4 regions of the Caldalkalibacillus uzonensis genome follow, and region 1 is predicted to be linked to each of the others. Evidence: riboswitches for the same ligand, from Rfam matches in the RefSeq annotation. Region 1 holds a riboswitch; each other region holds the start of a gene.
The links. Region 1 has a riboswitch for cyclic di-GMP ahead of J2S00_RS13340 (sensor domain-containing protein). Riboswitches for the same ligand answer to the same signal wherever they lie in the genome.
Positions count from the first base shown of each region.

Region 2: it holds a riboswitch for cyclic di-GMP, as region 1 does, so the genes downstream of both, J2S00_RS18910 (methyl-accepting chemotaxis protein) here and J2S00_RS13340 (sensor domain-containing protein) in region 1, are expected to answer to the same signal.
Region 3: it holds a riboswitch for cyclic di-GMP, as region 1 does, so the genes downstream of both, J2S00_RS17375 (helix-turn-helix transcriptional regulator) here and J2S00_RS13340 (sensor domain-containing protein) in region 1, are expected to answer to the same signal.
Region 4: it holds a riboswitch for cyclic di-GMP, as region 1 does, so the genes downstream of both, J2S00_RS16815 (ATP-binding protein) here and J2S00_RS13340 (sensor domain-containing protein) in region 1, are expected to answer to the same signal.

Region 1 covers NZ_JAUSUQ010000010.1:40,566-46,380, forward strand. Annotated here, with positions in the region: gene J2S00_RS13315 (flagellar hook-associated protein 2) at 1-428, shown strand, start outside; gene J2S00_RS13320 (hypothetical protein) at 442-831, shown strand; gene fliS (flagellar export chaperone FliS) at 856-1,269, shown strand; gene J2S00_RS13330 (chemotaxis protein CheW) at 1,253-1,813, shown strand; gene hpf (ribosome hibernation-promoting factor, HPF/YfiA family) at 2,197-2,748, shown strand; gene J2S00_RS13340 (sensor domain-containing protein) at 2,846-4,111, opposite strand; cyclic di-GMP riboswitch class I at 4,191-4,277, opposite strand; gene secA (preprotein translocase subunit SecA) at 4,609-5,815, shown strand, end outside.
Region 2 covers NZ_JAUSUQ010000028.1:61-5,875, reverse strand. Annotated here, with positions in the region: gene fahA (fumarylacetoacetase) at 1-120, opposite strand, end outside; gene J2S00_RS18925 (hypothetical protein) at 135-1,127, opposite strand; gene J2S00_RS18920 (NADPH-dependent FMN reductase) at 1,128-1,688, opposite strand; gene J2S00_RS18915 (LLM class flavin-dependent oxidoreductase) at 1,713-2,732, opposite strand; gene J2S00_RS18910 (methyl-accepting chemotaxis protein) at 3,168-4,904, opposite strand; cyclic di-GMP riboswitch class I at 5,006-5,094, opposite strand.
Region 3 covers NZ_JAUSUQ010000017.1:46,873-52,687, reverse strand. Annotated here, with positions in the region: gene J2S00_RS17450 (ABC transporter ATP-binding protein) at 1-354, shown strand, start outside; gene J2S00_RS17445 (DUF2705 family protein) at 351-1,145, shown strand; tRNA gene J2S00_RS17440 (tRNA-Ser) at 1,329-1,422, shown strand; tRNA gene J2S00_RS17435 (tRNA-Glu) at 1,449-1,525, shown strand; tRNA gene J2S00_RS17430 (tRNA-Val) at 1,530-1,605, shown strand; tRNA gene J2S00_RS17425 (tRNA-Met) at 1,621-1,697, shown strand; tRNA gene J2S00_RS17420 (tRNA-Asp) at 1,796-1,872, shown strand; tRNA gene J2S00_RS17415 (tRNA-Phe) at 1,960-2,035, shown strand; tRNA gene J2S00_RS17410 (tRNA-Thr) at 2,059-2,134, shown strand; tRNA gene J2S00_RS17405 (tRNA-Tyr) at 2,146-2,230, shown strand; tRNA gene J2S00_RS17400 (tRNA-Trp) at 2,237-2,310, shown strand; tRNA gene J2S00_RS17395 (tRNA-His) at 2,325-2,400, shown strand; tRNA gene J2S00_RS17390 (tRNA-Gln) at 2,413-2,487, shown strand; tRNA gene J2S00_RS17385 (tRNA-Gly) at 2,498-2,572, shown strand; tRNA gene J2S00_RS17380 (tRNA-Cys) at 2,605-2,678, shown strand; cyclic di-GMP riboswitch class I at 2,849-2,932, shown strand; gene J2S00_RS17375 (helix-turn-helix transcriptional regulator) at 3,033-3,329, shown strand; gene J2S00_RS17370 (hypothetical protein) at 3,696-4,115, shown strand; gene J2S00_RS17365 (CBO0543 family protein) at 4,139-4,609, shown strand; tRNA gene J2S00_RS17360 (tRNA-Leu) at 4,824-4,910, shown strand; gene J2S00_RS17355 (D-alanyl-D-alanine carboxypeptidase family protein) at 5,091-5,815, shown strand, end outside.
Region 4 covers NZ_JAUSUQ010000016.1:10,102-15,916, reverse strand. Annotated here, with positions in the region: gene J2S00_RS16815 (ATP-binding protein) at 1-965, opposite strand, end outside; cyclic di-GMP riboswitch class I at 1,137-1,222, opposite strand; RNA gene ffs (signal recognition particle sRNA large type) at 1,364-1,628, opposite strand; gene tadA (tRNA adenosine(34) deaminase TadA) at 1,711-2,244, opposite strand; gene opp4C (oligopeptide ABC transporter permease) at 2,294-3,217, opposite strand; gene J2S00_RS16795 (ABC transporter permease) at 3,233-4,180, opposite strand; gene J2S00_RS16790 (peptide-binding protein) at 4,264-5,815, opposite strand, start outside.

The DNA.
Region 1 (5,815 bases):
CTGAAATCGGCATTACCACCACGTCCAACTGGCGGGATGGGGGCAAGCTGGAGATTAACGAAACCAAATTGCGCGAGGCGATCGCTGAGCGGCCTGATGAAGTGATGGCCTTATTCACCCAGGCCCCCCAAGAAGACGGTAATCGGGAACAAATGGGCATCGGGCGGCGCATTTATCAGGTGGTGGGTGACAGCATCAACCGCCTCAGAGACCGGGCTGGTTCTCCGGGCGTGACGGCAGCCGATCAAAGTGTGCTGGGCCGGCAACTGCGTGACGTGGAAGATCAGCTTGCCCGCTGGGAAGACCGTTTAGCACGCATAGAAGAGCGTTACTGGCGCCAGTTTACCGCCATGGAAAAAGCGATGCAGCAAATGAATGAACAAAGCATGTTCCTCTTAACCAACTTCTTTGGCATGCAAGGTTTTTAAAGGTGGCCTCTAAATGAAAAGACGCACAGAACTGCTGAAACAACTGTATGACCAAACCTGCCGCATCCGGGAGCAACTGCAGCAGATTAGTGGGGATATGAATGACAATGATCCGGCAACTATGGAACATTTGCTGTCCTGTATCGAGGAGCGGGGCAAAATCATAGCGGATTGTCAAAAACTCATCACAGAGGAGACACCTTCCTGGACAAATGAGGAGCGAGAACTGCTAACCCAATTGCAACATTGGGAACCGGAGCTCACCAGTCGGATGCAAGAGCTGTACCAGGCTTTTGGCCTCCAAATGAAAAAACTGCAACAAGGCAAACAGGCCTCACATAAATACCAGCAGCCCTATACGGCCTTATACTCAGACGGGACCTATATTGACAAGCGCAAGTAAGCAGCCTTGAAAGGAGGCGTTCTCTTGTCTGTCCGCAATCCTTACCAAACGTATAAACACAACGCTGTGCAAACGGCATCACCCGGCGAATTAACGCTCATGTTGTACAATGGTTGTCTCAACTTTATCAAGCAAGCCAGGCATGCCATGGCAGAGAACAATATCCAGGACAAAAACACCAACATTCAGAAGGCGCAGGATATTATCCGGGAGCTGATGGTTACCCTGAACACGGATTATGAGGTGGCCAAGTCGATGCTGCGCATGTATGATTACATGCTGCAGCGCCTGATTGAAGCCAATATCAAAAATGATCCTGCCGCCTTGGATGAAGTGGCTGAGTATGTCACTCAGTTTCGTGACACCTGGAAAGAGGTCCTGCAGCTGAACCGGCAAAAACAATATGGTGGAGGCGTACCCCATGATGGAAAACTCTAAAATTGTGGCCTTTCGCTTGGGAACAGAGGAATATGGTGTGCCCATTCACCAAGTGGTTTCCATCGAACGCATGCAAACCCCAACCAAAATACCCAAAGTACCTAAGCATGTACGAGGTGTGCTGGACATTCGCCAGCAGGTGATTCCCATTGCTGATTTGCGTACCTATCTGATGGAAACAGAAGGCAGTGATGGAGATGAGACACGTATTATTGTCATTGATGTAGAGGGCCGCTCCATGGGCCTGGTGGTGGACGAAGCCAAAGATGTGCTGGATATTGACCCGGATCATATTCAAGCGGTAGACTTAAATGGGGCAGCATCAGAAAGCATGCTCGGCATTGCCAGACATGAGGACCGTCTGATTATCCTCTTGAGTTTAGCCAAACTCCTGAATGAATTAGACCCGGCCGGTATCCTCCAGGAAATCCAGCAAGCGGCCGAAGCGGGTGAGCTCAACCTTGAAGATGAAGAGCCCCAGGAGGAAACAAGTCCAACCAGTGAAGAAGAACCACAAGCACACATTGAAGCCGAACAACATTAACAGCCCTGTTGGAAAAGAACAGTCTGTGTTGAGTACTCCGACTTCCATAACGGTAGTCGGAGTTTTATTTGCTTCTTTTAGACTTTTTTATAAAGGGCTCAATGAAAATAAACTGACTTCCTGTGGATAACCATGTCTATTGTGCATATGTTAATGTGGATGATGTGGATAACGTTGTGAATAACCTCTATACCAAGAGTTGGGGGATATGAAGTTTGGGGATAAGTGTGTGGATGACGGCGATTTTTGACAGGGAACCTGTTGAAATTGACAAGAAATTGTCATGCCAATTCGACAAAAATGTGAAAACAGGACATGTTTAGGCAGGATTTTTCAGAGGAATATGGAATATGTATAGCACAAAGAGAAAGGAGGCTGAGGCCATGAAGTTTAACATTCGTGGCGAAAACATTGAAGTCACTCCAGCTTTGCGTGATTATGTGGAAAAGAAGGTGGGACGCCTGGAGCGGTATTTCCAGGAAGACATTACCTCCGATGTGTATGTCACCTTGAAAGTTACCCGGGATCAGCATAGCGTTGAAGTGACGATTCCGATGCCGAAGCTGCTGCTTCGCGCGGAGGAAAAAAGCCTGGACATGTATGCCTCAATTGATTTGGTTGTAGAAAAATTGGAGCGTCAAATCCGTAAATATAAAACCAAAGTCAACCGCAAATTCCGGCAAGAAGGCAGTGTCAAGCAGCTTTTCCATGATGTGAATGGTCAGGCTGACCAGACGCAGAATGAAGTGGATGACAGCATTGAGATCGTGCGCACCAAGCGCTTTAATCTGAAGCCAATGGATGCTGAGGAAGCTGTTTTGCAAATGGATCTCTTGGGTCACAACTTTTTCGTCTTTTCCGATGCAGAAACGGAGAAAGTGAGCGTGGTCTACAAGCGTAAGGACGGCCGTTACGGTCTGATTCAACCGGAGTAAAAATGAAAAGGGCTGTCCCCATAGGGATGCAGTTCACTTCCCTTGGGGACAGCTTCTGTTATATACAGAGAGGCAGCCAGTACAGCTATGGTTCAATTCAGCGTGTGTGCAGCAATTGCCGTATCTGTTCAGGGGGAATGGGGCGGCTGAATAGGAAGCCTTGAGCCTCATCACAGCCGAGATTCTTAAGCAAATTGAATTGATCCTCGTCTTCCACACCTTCAGCACACACTTTGACACCCAAACGGTGGGCCAATTCGATAACGGCTCTGACAATTTCTTGGTCTTTGTAACGGTTCTGGATATCTTTGATAAAAGAGCGGTCGATTTTGATCATGTCCACGGGAAAGTCTTTTAAATATTGCAAAGAAGAATAACAGGTGCCAAAATCGTCAATCACGATCTGGATCCCCAAACTTCTTAATTGATTTAATATCTGCGCTGTGTGTTCCAAACTGGCCATCATCGCTGATTCGGTGATCTCCACTCTCAACTGGGAAGGCGCCAGTCTGGTGTGGTCCAGGATTTGCTGCACCATATCAGCCAAATGATCCTGTTGAAATTGGATGGCTGAGAAATTGACGGACACCTGGATTGGGCTGAAGCCCTGTTGCTGCCACACTTTTGCTTGCTGACAGGCAGTCTGTAATACCCACTCACCAATGGACCTGATTAATCCATTGGCTTCTGTCAGAGGCAAGAATTCATTGGGTGGCACTAGTCCCAGACTAGGGTGCTGCCAGCGGATCAGGGCTTCCATTCCACAAATGGATCTTGTGGTGGTATCGATTTGGGGCTGGTAATAGACACGGAATTGTTTTTTTGCCAGCGCATGATGCAACTCGTTTTCTAACAGTATGCCCCTCAACTGGTCAAAATTCATATCTTGCTTATGATATACGTGTGGATTACTCTTCTCTCCATAGGACACAACATCATGCTGTATAGATTGGGTACGCTGCTGTCCTGTCATGTCCCTGAAGTAGATAACCAAAATATCTTGGGAAGGGTAAACGGTTACTTCATACCGCCGGTTCAGAGCAGGATATAGTTCTGTGAAGCTCCTTACTGTCTGACTCCTGGAAGCATGGGTGGACTCTGTGTAAAACTTGCTGCCCTTCAGCTGAGGAAAGGTACGCCATATATTTTTGCCAAACAGGCTGAAGCGGTCAATATTAAACAGACGTTCTATTGATTGATTAAGATAGATGAATTCCCACTGCTGGTTAAGGGCGATAAACCCGTCTTGTGTATTTTCTAAGATGTTAAAGATTTGTTGCCCTGACTTAGCGAGGGCTTGTCCCAATTTAGGGCTGACTATATGAGCATCTGCTTGGACTGACTGGTTTCCCTTTCTTACCATGACAGTTAACCTGCCTTTCATCCCCGGTGATGTCAAAAAGCCACACCCGTTTATACAGGGTGTGGCTTTTTCCCCCATAAACGGCAACTGGCTGGCATAGTCCTAACGGACCTTAGCCCCTGTAGCTTTGCGTCACTGCGTTTCCGCAGTTTTGCCTTTATCCTGTTATTGTTTAAAATTGTCGGTATCGTAAAAAGTGCTATTATGTTATACTTCTTAGCTGCTAGATTAATATAATATAATAATAAACATAATATAATGATACAAAATTTGACATCTTTATTCAAGGGAGTTCGACAATTTTTTGAACGATTTTGACAAAATAATGTTTAATTACATCTCCATCATTCATGCCTTCCCTGACCTTTCTTGTCTCCCTCCACTTTGATTTGGTAAAATAGGCTTGATGTGATTCACCCCTGTCTGGATAGAAATGGCGCTCATAGAAGCTTATGGGTCAGCACGGAGAGACAGGCGGATGAAAGGAGCGATTAACGATGCTCGGATGGTTGAAGAAGTGGATTGGAGATCCCACAGAGAAAGAATTAAAGAAAATGTACACCATTGTTGAGCATATCAACAGTCTTGAACCGGACATAGAGCGCCTATCTGATAACGAACTGCAGCAAAAAACAGCACAATTTAAGGCGCGTCTGGCTGATGGAGAAACCCTCGATGACCTGTTACCCGAGGCCTATGCTGTTTGCCGGGAAGCAGCCAAACGGGTACTGAACATGCGCCACTTTGATGTGCAGCTGTTGGGCGGCATTGTCCTGCATAAAGGGGAAATAGCGGAGATGAAAACCGGGGAAGGGAAAACATTGGTGGCCACCCTCCCCATTTATTTAAATGCTTTGACAGGCAAAGGGGTTCATCTGGTCACGGTCAACGAGTACCTGGCCAAGAGGGACAGTGAGCAGATGGGCAAGCTGTATAACTTTTTGGGCTTAACCGTTGGGCTTAACATTAGCGGCCTGTCAGCTGAGCAAAAGAAGGAAGCGTACGTGGCCGATATCACTTATGGCACCAACAATGAGTTTGGCTTTGATTACTTAAGGGACAACATGGTGCTGTACAAGGAGCAGATGGTGCAGCGGCCGCTCAATTTCGCCATTGTAGACGAGGTGGACAGCATCCTCATTGATGAGGCACGCACACCTCTGATTATTTCGGGCCAGGCTCAGCGCTCTACCCAGTACTACACGGCGGCGGACCGTTTTGTGGCCGGCCTGGTCAAAGAGCGGGACTATACGGTGGATGAGAAGGCGCGCAACGTGATGCTGACCGATGAAGGGGTAGCCAAAGCGGAGCGTTACTTTGGCATTGACAACTTGTATGATCATGCCAATGTGCTGATTAACCACCATATTAATCAGGCCTTAAAAGCACGGGTGATTATGCGCCGTGATGTGGACTATGTGGTGGAAAATGGTGAAGTGGTGATTGTGGATGAGTTTACCGGCCGCTTGATGCACGGCCGCCGCTACAGTGACGGGCTGCATCAGGCCATCGAGGCCAAGGAAGGGCTGGAGATCCACAAGGAAAGCATGACGTTGGCCACGATCACCTTCCAAAACTACTTCCGTATGTATCAGAAGCTGGCTGGCATGACAGGGACCGCCAAAACAGAGGAAGAAGAGTTTCGCAAAATATATGGCCTGGATGTGTATGTGATTCCCACCAACAAACCGATGATCCGTAACG
Region 2 (5,815 bases), on a different contig from region 1:
ATCTCCAATGGCTACTCCGATCCTGGGAGAACTTTTATCGCTACGACAAAACACGCCATAAGGCAGATTCTGGATGGGAAAGTGCGAGTCTGGATCGACGTCGATAAATGAACGTAACATCAGTTACATCCTTTCTATAATACTTTTAGGGCCCTTAAATCTTCTCGTGGTTCATCAAAGCTGCAACTGCCATATGAGCATAGAAACTTATTTCTTAATTCGCTGATCTCCGACACGCTAATCATCTTGTCTTGCCAGCTTAACCCCTCATTAGTAAAAGTGAAATGAGATGGGTTTTCATCCTTGAGGATCTCTTCAGTTACCCTTATATCAAGGTTATATTTATACGCCAACATGCCAGCAGTAAAAATATTGAGGAATCCATGCATTCTGGTGCTTACCTCTTCACGATACATCCTTACAGGATGATGGAGCCCAGCCGTAAATTTCATGGCCATTCCTCTGTCCCGACAACCTACAAGCACTGCTGCTAATTGACGAGGGGTAGGAAACAGCTCTGCAGTAACCCCACCTGTACGGAACTTAAACCCCAAAGCAGGTTTTAACTGAGAATTATGTTTATAGATCTGATCAAGTGCATAGGTTATCTGTTGCTCCCAATCATTATTTCTAAGAGGGACGAGCGCCTCGCAAAATGTGTCTAAACCACGCTTTGCTGTTTCTTCAGAGAGGATGTCTAATATCTCCTCTAATGGGGTGACTATGGGCAATGGTGCCTCGAATACCCGCATTTTAACACGTTCTCCGTGTCTACTAGAGAAAGATTCAAGTTTAGCCAGGTCTTGAAGTAAAACTTCGTTAAACTTGTGTGGATGATCACTTTTGCTACCTAACGCGGAAATATTTAATGGTGTATCTGTAGAAAACAGCTCTACATAAGGGTCAAGTTGATCAATCTTAGAAGCTGGCATCACAAACGGTCCTAGCATCCAGGCATCTGTCCCAATACTGTATTCCTTATAATTTTTAATCGCTTGGTCCAGAGTTAAACTTGCTGGCGGGAAAAGTCCTGCGTAATCAATGAGCCGTTTTAAAAAGGGAACCACACTTTTTGTGTAAGAACCACCTTGATTGAGATCAACAGCACGATCAACATTTCTGAGCAATTATTTTATTCCTCCCTTACGTTTGGTCTTTTCTATTCCTCTGTGCATAATAATCAGCTCGGTAGCCAACTTTTGAATACGGTTGAGAAGATCTGTGTCGATAATCTCATTATTTGTATTAAAATGCTGCGAGTGGGCATAAACGTAACTGGGTGCCACGTAGCAACGTAAATATCCTGCGATGGGCTTTAGTTGGTTCTCAATTACCAAGTAATGTTGATAAGTTCCTCCATTAGCGACAAACCCCATCACCTTATGACGAAAAACTTCTGGTGAGACTAAGTCAAACACATTTTTTAAAGGAGCGGGTATGGAACCATTGAAAATGGGACTTCCTATCAAATACAGATCGGCTTCAGAGACTTTTTTGATCACTTCTTGCGTATCGTCATTATAGTGGGAGGTGGGCCTACCATCACAAAACTGCAATTCATAATTTTTTAAATCTAAAAACTCTATCTGTACATTAGCGCGGAGCTTCTCTACTTCATCAAGTACCTGTTTGACAAGAACCGCCGTTTTAGAACCTAAAATAGTGCCAGATATCCCGAGCAGTTTCATCAACTTCATCTCCCATTTCCGATGTCATTTTACCAAACTTGATGTTTGAAAAGATTTTTTAAACGCCGGCATCACTTCTTGAGCGACGAGTTCCATTGATTTAAGTACCTTTTCATGAGGCAATCCACCAAAATTCATAAGCATCATGATATGGTTACATCCGGCTTGCTCATATTTTTTTAACCTTAGGATAACATCTTCTGGGTTACCAATAAGCAATTGCTCTCGTTCTTCTAAATCTTCAAACTGGGCCGAGCGCCCATAGAGCCGTGTATCCAAATAGAGATTCAGATGTTCTCTCGCGTCTCTTATGGCTTCTTCTCTAGTGGGAGCTACATAAGCATGAACCGCTATTGGAATGTTGATTTTCTGTTCATCATGGCCGGCTTCCCGATACACCTTTTTGTAATCATCTATAATATTCTTTAGTTCGGTTATAGAATTGCTGGCCACATAGGCAACGCCCATAAGGTTATGTCCCATTTTCCCTACATAATACGCCCCGCGAGAACTAAGAGCCCCGATCCATAATGGTACTTTTTCCTGTTTGGGCAATACTTGCAACTGAACGTCGTTATATTGGTAGTACTTCCCTTTGTGAGAGAATTTTTCACCACTCCATGCTCTTTCGATTACTTCTAAACCTTCGTTAAACATGTGAACTTTTTCTTCCGGATCTACATTGAAGCCAGTAAATTCATGGGGTAAATAACCACTTCCTAAACCAAGATTGACTCGCCCGTCACTCAATACATCTAACAGAGCATAGTCTTCAGCTACTTTTATGGGATTTTGAAAAGGTAGTGTCACAATGGCAACACCTAGGCGAATATTTTTGGTACGTTCAGCAATGACTGAAAGCAGCATTTGAGGCGTTGTCATAATACCATATTCACTAAAATGGTGCTCGGCAAACCAAACGGCATCATACCCTAATTGATCTGCCACCTCCGATTGCTCTATAATTTCCTGAATCAGTTGCTCAGGCGAACGAGAAATTTTTTCTTTGTAGTTATCAGAAACTGTAAACAATCCAAATTCCATTTGAATAACCTCCATTTTTGATAAATATAAAAACAAAAAACCAGTAGTATAGAGGTAGCCCAAAACGATTTTAAAGTTTCGCTTTGAGTCTCCCAATACTACTGGTTGTTTATCTATTTAACGGAATGGGTTGTCCCCAATTCCTCATAGATAAGCCAGTTCATTTATAAAATTATTCTTATAATTATATTATATACAATATTTTAAGATATACAAGTGTTTTTTTATTTGAATCAATTTCAAAATTATTCATCAAGAGTTCTCACAAGAACAGCAATTCTAAGATTATCGTTTTAAAAAGTGAGTTTAAACGACTCTTTGGGCAGTTATTAATTCAAGATTGATACGATCACAGGCTAATTTGGAAGCATTGTACGGTCTAAGCATTTCATTAAGGGAGTCCTTGTTCAATAATCCTTTTTAAGAGAGAGACAATTATACTTTAAACCGGGAAACCAGCTGCTGCAGGTCTTCTGCCATTTTAGCTAAAGTGGAGGCAGCTGCTGATATTTCTTCCATGGATGCATTCTGTTCTTCAGCTGAAGCTGCCACATTTTGGGAATGTCCTGTTGACTGCTCAGTGATTTGAGCGGTTTGCTGAGCAGATTGTAATAAGTGGTCTGTGGCTTTCGTAATCTGCTGAATGGCTGCATTAACCGCTTTAAGTTGATCAGAAACCCCCTTGACTGAACCTGCAATACGAGAAAAGGCCTCTCCAGCTTGATTCACTAAATTGGTTCCTTCTTGCACCACAGCGTTTCCCTCATTCATCACCTGGGTTGTTTTGGATGTCTCTTCTTGAATCTCCTTAATCAAGGCACTGACTTGATTGGCAGCCTGGGTCGATTGCTCTGCCAGTTTGCGCACTTCCTCGGCCACGACGGCAAACCCCCGTCCATGCTCACCTGCTCGGGCAGCTTCGATAGCGGCATTTAAAGCCAGTAAATTGGTCTGTTCTGAAATGTCGGTGATCAAAGTAATCACTTTTTCAATTTCTGCTGCTTTCTCATTAAGCTCTTGGCTGACAGCTTCCATTTTTGCGCTGGTATTGTTAATATGTTGCATTTGCTGTACGGAGCGTTCAACCACTTCCAAGCCATCTTCAGCGATTTGGGTGGTGTCTGAGGCTGAGTGGGTGACCTCCTGGATATGATGAGTCATCTGTACGACTTCCCCTTTCATATTATGCACTACCGTTTCTAATTCTTTGGTAACGTTCAACTGATGTTCTTGACCTGATGCCACTTGCTGGATGGAATCAGTAATTTGTTCTGTGGCTTTACTGGTTTCTTCACTGCTGGCTGATAGTTGTTCTGATGTGGTAGCCACTTGTTGGGCCACGTCCGTCACCCGAGTGATAATCTCTCTTAAATGGGTGGTCATATGGTTGATGTTGTCAGCTAATGTGCCCACTTCATCTTTGTTTTTGATTTGTAAGATTTCAAGGTCCAAATGTCCTTTAGCAATCTGTTGGACATACTCAACAATGTTTAAAATGGGTTGTGACAAGTGGCGGGAAAAGAAATAAATCACAATGAGCCCGATAACTAAAGCCACTAATAGCGTCCACAATAAAGCATAAAATATAGTATTGGCCTCACTGTTAAAATCAATCATATAGGTGCCAGCCGTCACGATCCACCCCCAATGGGGATCCAGTTCTACGTAGGTTACTTTGGGCTCAATTTGATCTGGCGCGTTGGGCAATCCAAAATCATAGTAGACAAAACCACCGCCCTCCTGAGCTGTTCTGATAAAGTCCTGAATAAAATAGGCGCCACTTGAATCTTGCAATTCCAACACGTTTTCCCCTTCTAGTCTTGGATGTAAGTGAGTCAACCCTTGTTCATCAATAACTGTGAAATAACCATGTTCGCCCATATCAATATTCATGGAGATTTCCCTTGTGCCATCTGCCTGTTTTTCTCCCATTAAATATATTTTAGCTCTTTCCTGCGCCTCTTCCAAAGTCAAATGACCGGCTTTCACCTCCTGGTTTAACACTTCAATCACGTTTAAAGCCATTTTAACATTGTTCTTCAGATTGGTAGCGCCCAGATCATCTAGACTGTTTTTGGAGGTGTAATAGCCCAAGATGCCAATGAACAGGGCAGGTACAATGAGTAACAGTACAGAGATCGACACGAGTTTGGTTCTGAGTTTGAATGTCATTATAATGCCTCCTAGTTAAATTTTTACAAAAAAGAAGCTATTTCCCTAAAGGAAATAGCATGGGCTAACTCTGGAAAAACAGGCCGATTGATGTCTTTTCACAAGGCAGCCCAGCCATCCTAGTCCCGGGAAGGACCTTAGATCTGTGGCTTTGCGTCCCCACTTTTCAATGGGTTTGCCTTTTTCTTGTGTGAAGAAATTTTTATGAAAAATTGTTAAGAAAAACCTAAAAAATATATACATAGCTCGACCAGTACGATTCTTGCATGACCAGATCGCGATTCTGTAAAATGAGATTGCCTGTGTGCTTCCTCATCCCAAAATCATTTAGCTTTACCCTTCTTTTTCATCCCTGCGGGATGAGAAAGCCACAGCAAAGCTGCTTAATCTTGACCGTAGCTTTACGATATACTTATACGGCATCATACCCTAATTGATCTGCACCTCCGATTGCTCTATAATTTCCTAAATTAGTTGCTCAAGCGAACGAGAAATTTTTTCTTTGTAGTTATCAGAAACTGTAAACAATCCAAATTCCATTTGAATAACCTCCATTTTTGATAAATATAAAAACAAAAAACCAGTAGTATAGAGGTAGCCCAAAACGATTTTAAAGTTTCGCTTTGAGTCTCCCAATACTACTGGTTGTTTATCTATTTAACGGAATGGGTTGTCCCCAATTCCTCATAGATAAGCCAGTTCATTTATAAAATTATTCTTATAATTAGTATATGCATTATTTTAAAATATTCAAGTGTTTTTTTAATTGAGGCTTTTGCAAAATGCCTTTTTTACCGTGAGGTAAACAAGATTTTGGAACCTAATACCATAATTGGTTGTAGAGCTATTGATCTTAAGTGATCGAGGGTATACTTTCCCCCTCCCCACCATATGCGGGCTGGTGATTTCCA
Region 3 (5,815 bases), on a different contig from region 1:
TCCAGCCATTTGTTAGCCGAAATGCAGTTGATGTGTGACCGCATCGCCATTATCGACAAGGGAAAATTGTTGGATGTGCAATCGGTTGAGACCTTTTTAAACTCAGCACATCAACACATGATCACCTTCACCGTCGATCCGCTTCACCAAGCGGTGCAGGTCATGGAGGATCATGCTGTTCCTGTCCGACATGTCACTGATCATGAATTCAAAGTCATGCTGGAAAAGGAACAAATTCCGGACGTGGTCCAACACCTTGTGCAGGCCAAGGTAAAGATATACGGTATTCGACCTGCAGGAGAGAAAACCTTGGAGGAACGGTTCTTGGAAATGACAGGAGGCAAAGCGCAATGAACATCTGGTTAGGCTTACTGCAAAATGAACAGTTAAAATTATACCGCAGGATGGGGACATGGGTGATGTTTATATTGCTGCTCATGGCCATTGTGGGTATCGCCTTTATCACAAAATATGTTCTTCCTATCGCGGCAAGTGAAGGGGCATCCCCATTGTTGTATTTTATGAATGTAACGGTTCCCCTGTTTGGACTGATCACCTTGTTTGCGATCATTGTTGCTGCCACATCGGTAGCCAATGAATTTTCACAGGGGACCATCAAGCTATTGCTCATCCGTCCCATCCATCGTGCCAAAATTTTGTTGGCCAAATATATCGCTGTACTGCTGTTTAGTATGTATATGATTGTGGTGCTGTTTCTCGGTTCGCTGGTGCTGGGGGGCGTGTTGTTCGGCTTTGAAGGATTATGGACCAATCCGGGTGGGGATTTCCTAGAGGACCAAGGATTAAGCGGTCTTTTGCAGCAATATGCGTTTGAGAGCATTCCGCTCGTAATGATGGTCACCTTTGCTTTTATGGTGGCTGCCGTTTTCACCAACAGTGCTTTGGCTATCGGCTTATCCATGTTTCTGATGTTTACTGGCGGACAGTTGGCTGTTTTATTAAGCCAGTATCCGTGGGTCAAATGGATCTTGTTTGCCCACTTTGATCTCAGGCAATATGTGGATGGGCTTCCCCTCGTTGAGGGCATGACCCTCTCATTTTCCTTACTGGTCTTATCTATGTATTACATCCTGTTTATCTTGGTGACTTGGTTAACCTTCATAAAACGGGACATCACCGCTTAGTCCTGCTGACGGTCTATGTTTTACCAGTCAAATGCCAATGACTGAGACGATTGATGGCGGAGGAAATATGGAAAAATTTATTGCCATTTGGCGGTTGACTTCACACTGAAGACATGTTATATTATTGTCTGTCGCCGCTGGTGAGACAAGAAAAAACGCAAGTTTTAAGCGGCGTTAAGACATGGAGAGGTGTCCGAGCTGGCCGAAGGAGCACGATTGGAAATCGTGTAGGCGGGGATAACCCGTCTCGAGGGTTCGAATCCCTCCCTCTCCGCCATATTAAATCAAAGATACATTTTACGTGGCCCGTTGGTGAAGTGGCTTAACACACCGGCCTTTCACGCCGGCATTCAGGGGTTCGAATCCCCTACGGGTCACCATTATGGAGGGTTAGCTCAGCTGGGAGAGCACTTGCCTTACAAGCAAGGGGTCGGCGGTTCGAACCCGTCACCCTCCACCACTTTCATAAGAATGACGCGGGGTGGAGCAGTCTGGTAGCTCGTCGGGCTCATAACCCGAAGGTCGCAGGTTCAAATCCTGCCCCCGCAACCAAAATATGAGCGCTACTACGTCGAATTTTCATCGATGGAAGCGAAAATCGTGGTACCCGCAGGGTGCAACCAATATATTTGCGCAACATGATACATTGTGGAGCTGTGGTGTAGAGGCCTAACATGCCTGCCTGTCACGCAGGAGATCGCGGGTTCGAATCCCGTCAGCTCCGCCATTTTATGTCTATTTAACTAACAGGGACTGCTAGTCACAAAGCAATTGACAGCATCTCAAAACGTGTGTTATATTAACAATTGTCTCTGGCTCGGTAGCTCAGTCGGTAGAGCAGAGGACTGAAAATCCTCGTGTCGGCGGTTCGATTCCGTCCCGAGCCACCACTTAAAATATGGATTAATAGCGTGCCGGTGTAGCTCAATTGGCAGAGCAACTGACTTGTAATCAGTGGGTTGGGGGTTCGATTCCTCTCGCCGGCACCATACGAAAATGTGGAGGGGTAGCGAAGTGGCTAAACGCGGCAGACTGTAAATCTGCTCCCTCTGGGTTCGGCGGTTCGAATCCGTCCCCCTCCACCATATTGCAGGGGCATAGTTCAATGGTAGAACGGCGGTCTCCAAAACCGCAAGTGTGGGTTCGATTCCTACTGCCCCTGCCACTCTATATAACATGGCGGCTGTGGCGAAGTGGTTAACGCACCGGATTGTGGCTCCGGCATTCGTGGGTTCGAATCCCATCAGTCGCCCCATAGTTTTACTGTTGGGCTGTAGCCAAGCGGTAAGGCAACGGGTTTTGGCCCCGTGATGCGCTGGTTCGAATCCAGCCAGCCCAGCCATTCTATGCGAGCGGAAATAGCTCAGGGGTAGAGCACCACCTTGCCAAGGTGGGGGTCGCGGGTTCGAATCCCGTTTTCCGCTCCATTTTTATACACACTTTTATATGTGATTTAAGTGGCGGCATAGCCAAGTGGTAAGGCAGAGGTCTGCAAAACCTTTATCCCCGGTTCGAATCCGGGTGCCGCCTCCATTTTAACTTTAAGTATGCTTCTTTCCTGTGAAAGAAGTTTTTTATTTTATGATTCCCAAAAATAGGTCATAAGTCGTGTACCTAATTGAAGAAAAAAATGGTAACATAATAGACAGGACATTGGTCCTGCTTCCAATTGCTTAAAAATTCAAATTCCATAATGCTTAAAAAACGCACAAGGGCAAAGCTACGGAAACGTAGTGACGCAAAGCTATAGGGGCTAAAGCAACATGCCATGCCAGCCAGCTGCCGTTTAAGAAAACAAACACACCTTCTTAAGCGGAGGTGTGTTTTCTATTAAACATATGAACTTAATTTCAAATTATAAAGATATGAGTGGAGAGGGTGGTTGTAGTGAAGCCGATTGAGTACCTGCCACAACATAACGTGGAAATTAAGGAGCAAGAATATAAACGTGTTGTCCATTATATTGCTAAGCGCTACCGTTTAACCAGAAGAGAAGAGGAAATTTTACTCATGTTATCTTTATATGGATATTCAAATGAAGAACTCTCCAAAACATTGTTCGTTTCCCAAACGACGGTAAAAAATCATATTCATAAGATACTTAAGAAAACACGCACCAGTTCAACACGGGGACTTTTATCAATGGTAATCGATTACTTTTATACCCTAAAATGTATAATCTAAAGTGATACTTGTTAGTTACATAATAGTTAAGAACAGTACGCAACGACAATATGCAACTCCTTCTGTTTCAACTTCGCATTATGCGTTAATGCAAGTTGGAAAACGGAAAGGGGTTTTTTATTTTGTCCGGAAGAAGGAACGTTATGTGAACTATATGTAGATCATTCAATGTTTTTGGCTTCAGAGAAGCTATGCTGCATAAAATAACTGGGGTATATACATAATACCTCGTGTAAAAGAAAAATGGATTAAAACCTTTATTTACATAAAAATGGACAAAATAAAGAAAAATAAGGTAAGAAGTTAACCTTTATTTTATACAAATAAAAATTATTTAAAATGATAAGAACTTAAGGAGATATATATATGAGAAATATGGCTGCTTTATTTTCCATTCTTATGCCCGGATTCGGACAAATATATAATGGTCAGTTCTTGAAAGGTGTCTTCTTTATAATAGTTGAGCACTTTGATAATGTATTTGGAAATATAAACAATGCCATTCATCTTGATTTTAATGGATTCCACCAACAGGCTGTAGATGCGACAAATTTCCAATTCATGTTATTTTACCCTGGATTTTATGCTTATGCAGTATGGGATGCTTGGTATTATGCAAAACCTAATGCTGACAAGTCAAAGACCGCTATTCCATTTGTCATTGCCGGTTTCCTTGGAGAGTTGAGTGCAATATATGCACCAAAACTAGCCATACCCACTTTAACCGTAGGATTGTTATTAATTATCCCTATTCTTTGTGGAATGATCATATTTAGGAAACAATAAAACGATGGGAGACAACATGATTCATGGACAGAATATTATTGTGGTGTTTACTAATCATTGGAATTGGATTATTTCTTTTCAGTTTAAGAAAACCACTCCTTTTGAAGGACACGATTTTAATTTTCTTAATGAAAGCTTATTTTTCATCATTTATTGGGGTTATTGTAGTAAAAGAAGAAATGGTTGAATACCCTGTAAGATTTTTAAGTAAATATTTCGATGCTAGTATTCTTTTTGAATATTTTCTTTATCCCATCATGTGTATTTACCTTTACCAAACAACTGTACATTCAAGATTTCTAGGCATTGTTCTCCAATGTGCATTGTATACCGCTGCATTAACGACCATTGAGGTCATTTGTGAAAAATATACCGATTTAGTTGAATACCATTCATGGACTTGGATGCACTCGTTTATAACCATCTTTCTTCTATCTCTTTCAGTGCGTCTCCTTTTGCAATTGATAAATAAAATAGAAATGTCAAAGGTATAGCGCTTCATTAGACCGCACCAGTGTGAGTTGTTTGACGCTATTCGTTCCGTTTGCAGGAATGGTTAAACTGGACGAATTAACTCAATTTGCAGGAACATTTGGGAACAATTATGATAGGATACAGCTACCCAAAATTTGGGTGCGGTTTTACATAAAAAAACAGGTTGACTTAGGTTTGCGTCCGTGTTATATTATTCATTGTCAACAAAAACGTGCCGGTGTGGCGGAATTGGCAGACGCGCACGACTCAAAATCGTGTTCCCTTGCGGGAGTGGGGGTTCGACTCCCTTCACCGGCACCATACATATTATTTGCACAACGCGGTTTCTTGTATAGATGTGGTACAAGGAGTCGCGTTTTTTATTTTAGTACCTTGTCAATCCAAAACCTGCCATCGCCAAAGCAATGCTTTTATGTCATAATAAATAAGGTTGATACAGCTGATTAATAACTTTTTTGAATATGCATGGAGTGGGAAAAGATGACGGACAGATCCGTTTCTCAATATGATATTGTGCGCTTGCTGATCATCGGACTGATTATATCAGGTTTACTCTTTTATCCAGCGGTACCTCAGGCTCAAGAATTGGACCACCATCCATTTACAGCAGAAGGCATTGTATTGATGGATGCCAAAACGGGGCAAGTACTGTACAGTAAAAATGCAGAACAACCATTTTATCCGGCTAGTATCACTAAAATAATGACAGCCATTTTGGCATTGGAATCAGGTCGGTTAGACGAGATGGTGGTTACTTCGGAATTGGCCAGGCATGCAATCGGTAACCGCATTTATTTGGCTGAAGGAGAAGAAAAACCCTTAATTGACCTGGTTTACGGCATCATGTTGAATTCGGGAAATGACGCAGCCATTGCCATTGCTGAGCATTTAGGAGGAAGTGTAGAGGGATTTGCCGAGATGATGAATGCCAAGGCCAAGGAGATTGGCGCTCTCGAAACCCACTTTGTTAACCCGCATGGACTGCATGATGATGATCATTACACAACGGCCATGGATATGGCTAAAATTGCTCAATATGCCTTGCAAAATCCGTTGTTTCGCGAAATTGTAACGACCAAAACCATGCCCTGGTTTGGTGAAGAATGGCATTCTAACCTGGTTAATACGAACCGTTTGCTGTGGGATTATGAAGGGACAACAGGCATTAAAACCGGGTATACCAGTGCTGCTGGACAAACCTTTGT
Region 4 (5,815 bases), on a different contig from region 1:
GGACCTGTATCCTTAATATTGATACTGATCATTTGTTCTTCTGGTAAGAAGTGATGGGAGAGAGTCAACCGCCCCTGGTTGCCCATTGCTTCAATGGCATTTTTACAAATATTGAGAAATACTTGTTTTAACAGCTCCTTATCACCCACAATGGGCGGAAGATTGTCAAAATCTTTGGTTTGAACTTCTATACCGTGTAATAAAGCCTCATTTTGAATAATAGGTAAAAACTGTTTCATCAGCAGGGCCAGATCGATTTTTTCGTAGCGGGTCTCCCGTGATTTGCTCAGTAACAAAAACTCGCCCACCAGATGATTGATCCGGTCAATTTCATCCAACATGATGTTGGTATATTCAACTTCCCGCATCATGTTGCGTTCCTTCAAAGTCTTGTTTAATATTTGTAAAAAACCGCGGATACTGGTTAAGGGATTGCGAATTTCATGGGCTGTGCCTGCTGCCATTTGTCCGATCATGGCCAGCCGTTCGTTGCGATGGATTTGATTTTCTAAAGAGCGCAAATTTGTCACATCTTTGATAAATATGTACGCACCTTGTTGGTGGCCGGCCTCATCAATGAGCGGAAAACTGTCCACCAGAATTTCATAGTAACACTGGCCATTATGCCATGTCATGGCCTGATTCCGAATCGTCACGCCCTCAAAGACCCGTTTGGAGATTAATTGCCGGCCTTCAGGTATATTTTTAAAAAGATGGAAAATGTTTTGACCAATAAAAACTTCGGGATCATCTCCCATTATTTTAGCGGCGGCTTTGGTGATAGAGACAATATGGCCCTGTTCATTAAGTAGTATGAGTCCAATGTGAGCATTGTTAAAGATCTGTTCGGAAAAAAGGGCGTGAAGAATAGAAGGTAATCCATGTGAGCTTGACGTCATCTGAACCCCTACCTTTACGATGGTCTCACCGTTGGCCAGCCCTGAAATATAAGTAATATTTAACATAGCATAACGGGCAAAACCTAGACAGGCCGATGTCAACCATTATATGTATATTATCAATCTATTTACTTCTTGTTTAATTGGTTAAAATCCTCCCTGATACCATAAAATTCGACATGGCGCTAAGGGCTAGGCTAAACAAAAAACATATCCGTTTAAAGGATATGTTCCCTAAACGGCAGCTGGCTGGCTTAGTTGGTATAACCTTAGCCCCTGTAGCTTTGCGTCACTACGTTTCCGTAGCTTTGCCCTTCACTCAATCTAACTGTTTATTCACAGTATTCCTTTGTTTTTTGATTATACAAAACTTTAGCTTGATAAAAAAGCGATTAACCTCATTTTGGCCAAACGCTACCTCTAAAAAAAGAAAAAACACCTTATTTGCAGGTGTTTGTTAACTGCTGTGCACCTATCCTCGATAAGCACTACCCAAGCGTACTCATGCCGCCAGCTCGGAAAAGGCTACCCTACAACACACGGAGATACCCACTTACCGCTGCTTCCTTCCGGACCTGACGGGGTTCATGGGCTTCCGTTGCATAGGACCCTTTCGTCAACACCGCGTACATGAGCCAGACCTCACATAGTGCAAACCTCAGATAGGCATCGACCCCGCTATAGCGGATTGCGGGTTACAGGGCACCGCTACCTCCCCGTCTAGCACAGCAAACTTTATAAACATGTTTGGACACAGTTGCATGGCAACTGTAACTAACATTATAACGAAAGCTAGCTCATTACACAAGTGTTAATCCTTTCCTTCCAGGCCCAATTGTTGCCCATCACCTGCATCAGTGAGCAAGCGTTTGGCAACTTTCCTTGCTGTCCGCAAACGGCGGAAGAAGTCTTTCAATACATGTTGACATTCCTCTTTCCTGACTCCGGCAATAACCTCCACCTGATGGTTCAGGCGTTCATCTTGCAGTGTGTTGTACAGGGTCCCTGCATAACCCGCTTTTGGATCTTCCGTACCATACACCACTCGCTTGATGCGCGCTTGAACAATGGCCCCGGCACACATGGGACAGGGTTCTAAAGTGACGTATAAATCACAACCTGTTAACCGCCAACCCCCTAGCTGCTCACAAGCCTCTTGGATGGCGATGATCTCGGCATGCGCTAAGGGGCTCTTGTCAATCTCCCGCCGGTTATAGCCTGTGCCTATCACGGTACCGTCTTTGACAATCACAGCACCAATGGGCACCTCCCCCAGGGATTCCGCTCGCTTAGCCAGTTGAATGGCTTGCTCCATCCACTTTTCATGATCTTCTTGACCCGGCAATCTTACTCACGTCCTTTAAAGACTGGCTTGTACATGTGTCCTTTTCATTCTATTTTTCAATCACACGCGGGTCAAGGGCATCACGTAAACCCTCCCCCACAAAGTTAAAGGCCAGTACCGTAATTAAAATCATGAGTCCCGGAAAAGTTGGATACCACCAGGCTGTGCGGAAAATGGTCACGCTTTGGGCATCGGTCAACATATTACCCCAGCTTGGTGTAGGCGGTTGAACACCTAATCCCAGGAAACTTAGTGTTGATTCAGTCATAATAATGCTACCTACTCCTAATGTAGCAGCTACAATAATCGGCCCCATGGCATTGGGTAAAATTTGACTAAAAATGATACGCACATTGGACATGCCTGTCGTCCGTGCCGCCAGGACAAATTCACGCTTTTTCAAAGTTAGAAATTCTCCGCGCACCAAGCGGGCTGTTCCCATCCAACCGAAGATAGCCAGCACAAAGATAATAGTGCTCAGGCCTGGTTGAAGAAAGGCAACCAAGGTAATCAAAAGAAAAATGCTTGGAAATGAAATAAAAACATCAACAGTGCGCATCAAGATGGCATCAATGCGTCCCCCATAATATCCGGCGATAGCTCCGACCAGGGTGCCGATGGTAATCATAATGGCCATGGCCGAGAAGCCGACCATCAGGGAAACCCGGCCGCCGTACAGGATTCGGGTAAAAATATCACGTCCCACATGGTCTGTACCCAGCCAATGTTCGGCACTTGGTGGTTGCAAACGGTTGGTTAAGTCTTGCTTATGAGGCTCATACGGTGTCAGATATGGCGCAAAACTGACCGCCAAAATAATGAGGATCAGACATACCAACCCCGCCACAGCCAACTTATTCTGAAAAAACCTGGAAATAATGATTAACCATAGCGAACGCCGCTCTCCTATTGTGACCGCTTTTGGGTCTTCTGCTGTAGCAGGAGCAGGCAGATGTTGATGAATTTGGGACATCTTTTACTGCACCTCCTAGTACTCTATGCGCGGGTCAACAATGGCATAGAAGATATCGGCCAGCAGATTGCCGATGACAACCAAAACGGCACTAAACATGGTTAAGGCCATAATGACCGGGTAGTCACGCTGAACGACTGAATTAATAAACAACTGACCAATTCCTGGCCAACTGAATAATGTTTCCACAACGACAGAACCACCGATAAAGGTCGGCAACATTAAACCAAAAATCGTAATCACCGGAATCATGGCATTGCGCAAGCCGTGTTTGTAAATAACAGTTCTTTCCCTAAATCCCTTGGCCCGTGCCGTACGGATGTAATCCTGACGGATGACGTCCAGCATACTGGAACGGGTGTAGCGCATCAAACTGGCCATATCATAGCTGCCCAGCACAATCATGGGCAGAATCAAATGGTGAATCCGGTCCCAGATACTGAATGGTACGTTAATGGTATGAATGCCTCCAGACGGAAACCACCCCAATTGAACGGAAAATATCATGAGCAACATCAGCCCAAGCCAGAAGTTAGGTGTTGCCACACCGATAAAAGAAAAAGTGGTTACCGAGTAATCCAGTACACTGTATTGCCGGGTCGCCGATAACACCCCAAAGGGAATAGCCAACACAATGGCAAACAACGAGGAGGCAATCATCAACACCAGGGTATTAGGCAAACGCTCCATGATGATATCATTCACCGGCCGACGCTGAATAAAGGATGTGCCTAGATCTCCCTGCAAAATATGACCCACCCATTTCATATATTGGACATGAGGAGGATCATTTAATCCCAGCCGCTCAGACATACGTTCCAGGTCTTCTGGTTTAATGTTTGGATCAATCAGCATGCTGGCCGGGTCCCCAGGTGCCAAGTACATAATGGCAAAACTAAGAATGGAGATGCCAATTAAAATGGGAATGGTCATGACTAAACGGCGTAAGATATATGATGTCATCTCTAGCACCCTTTACTGTCCAGCTTGTCTTGGGGAAAAGAGTGGGGAGTGAAAACCCCCCACTCTCTTTTGTTTCACTAAGATTACTGTTCAAGCCACCAATCGTCTGCTTTGTAGAACGGTACACTAGGATGGTGGATAAAGCCATGCAAGTTGATCGGATACGCCACATTTTCCATGGGATAATTTAGGAAGACATAAGGCAAGTCTTCAGACAAGATTTTAAAGATTTCGTGCAGTTTTTCTGTGCGCTTGGCTTCATCCATTTCTAGATTAACTGCTTCCATGAGCTGATCCAATTCTTCGTTTACGTAACTGCCATAGTTTAAGCCTTCATCAATTTGCCCGGAGTGGAAGATATGGTAGGGGTTGGGGTCAGTACCCAAGTTCCAGCTCAGGATAATCGTGTCAAATTCATGCCTAGGCGGATTGATGGTATCCACGAAAGCCCCCCACTCCAGTGATTTTGGAGTCGCTTTGATACCGATTTCAGCTAATTGATCCTGAATAATCACCGCTGTGGTGCGACGGGCATTACTCTCCTCGTTATACAAAATTTCAATCTCAAATTTCTGGCCATCCTTTACAAGGATACCGTCAGGACCTGGCTCCCAGCCAGCCTCGGCTAACAATGTTTTAGCTTTTCCAGGATCATATTCATAGACAGTGAGGTCATCCGTCCAGGCCCAGCTTAAGGGACTGACAGGGCCATGAGCCACTTCACCGTATCCCTCCAAAGTAACATCAATAATCGCTTGCCGATCAATGGCATAGGCAAAGGCTTGACGTACTTTGTGATCTTGGAAAAACTCATTTCGGAAGTTAAAGCCAAAGAAGTTATAGGCATAACGTAAGACTTGGCTAATCTTGACATGATCAAAGGTTTCAACGGTGGCAAATTCTTCTGACGGGAATACTCCCATATCAATATCTCCTGTTTGTAGTTGCAGTACTTGGGCGTTGGTATCGCCAGTGATTTTGACAGTAATGCTATCTAAGTACGGACGTCCTTCAAAGTAGTCTTCATGGGCCACCAAACGGACATATTGCCCTTCAACCCACTCATCAAATTTAAACGGACCGGCACCGATGGGATCGCGGTTAAATGTATGCTCGCCAAGCTCTGCGACAGACACATCACCAAGAATATGTTCAGGTAACAAGGGCCATCCTGCATTAACGGGCCAAGCCGCATCCGGTCTTTTAAGGATAAACTTTACAGTGTAGTCATCAATTTTCTCTACGGATTCCAGATTCTCAAAATAAGATTTGCGCGGGCCGTCATAATCTTCATGCAAAGGAATACTGAACGTAAAGACAACGTCATCCGCTGTCACTTCTTCACCATCATGCCATTTAACACCTTTATAAAAACGATAGACATGTTCCAGCCCGTCTTCGGACACCTCTACAGGTTCACCGAGATGGGGGACCATTTCAAGTTCTTCGTTAGTACGCATCAAACCAGCAAAGATCAAGTCCTCAATGTTACCACTGGCAGCATCCTGAGAATACATTGGGTTTAACACTTGCGGGTTACCGATTTGGCCGTAGATCAGGTCACCGCCGTACTGAGGTTCATCAGCCGCCTCTCCCTGTGCTTCCTCTTTAGCTTCCCCAGTCGTATCGTCCTTA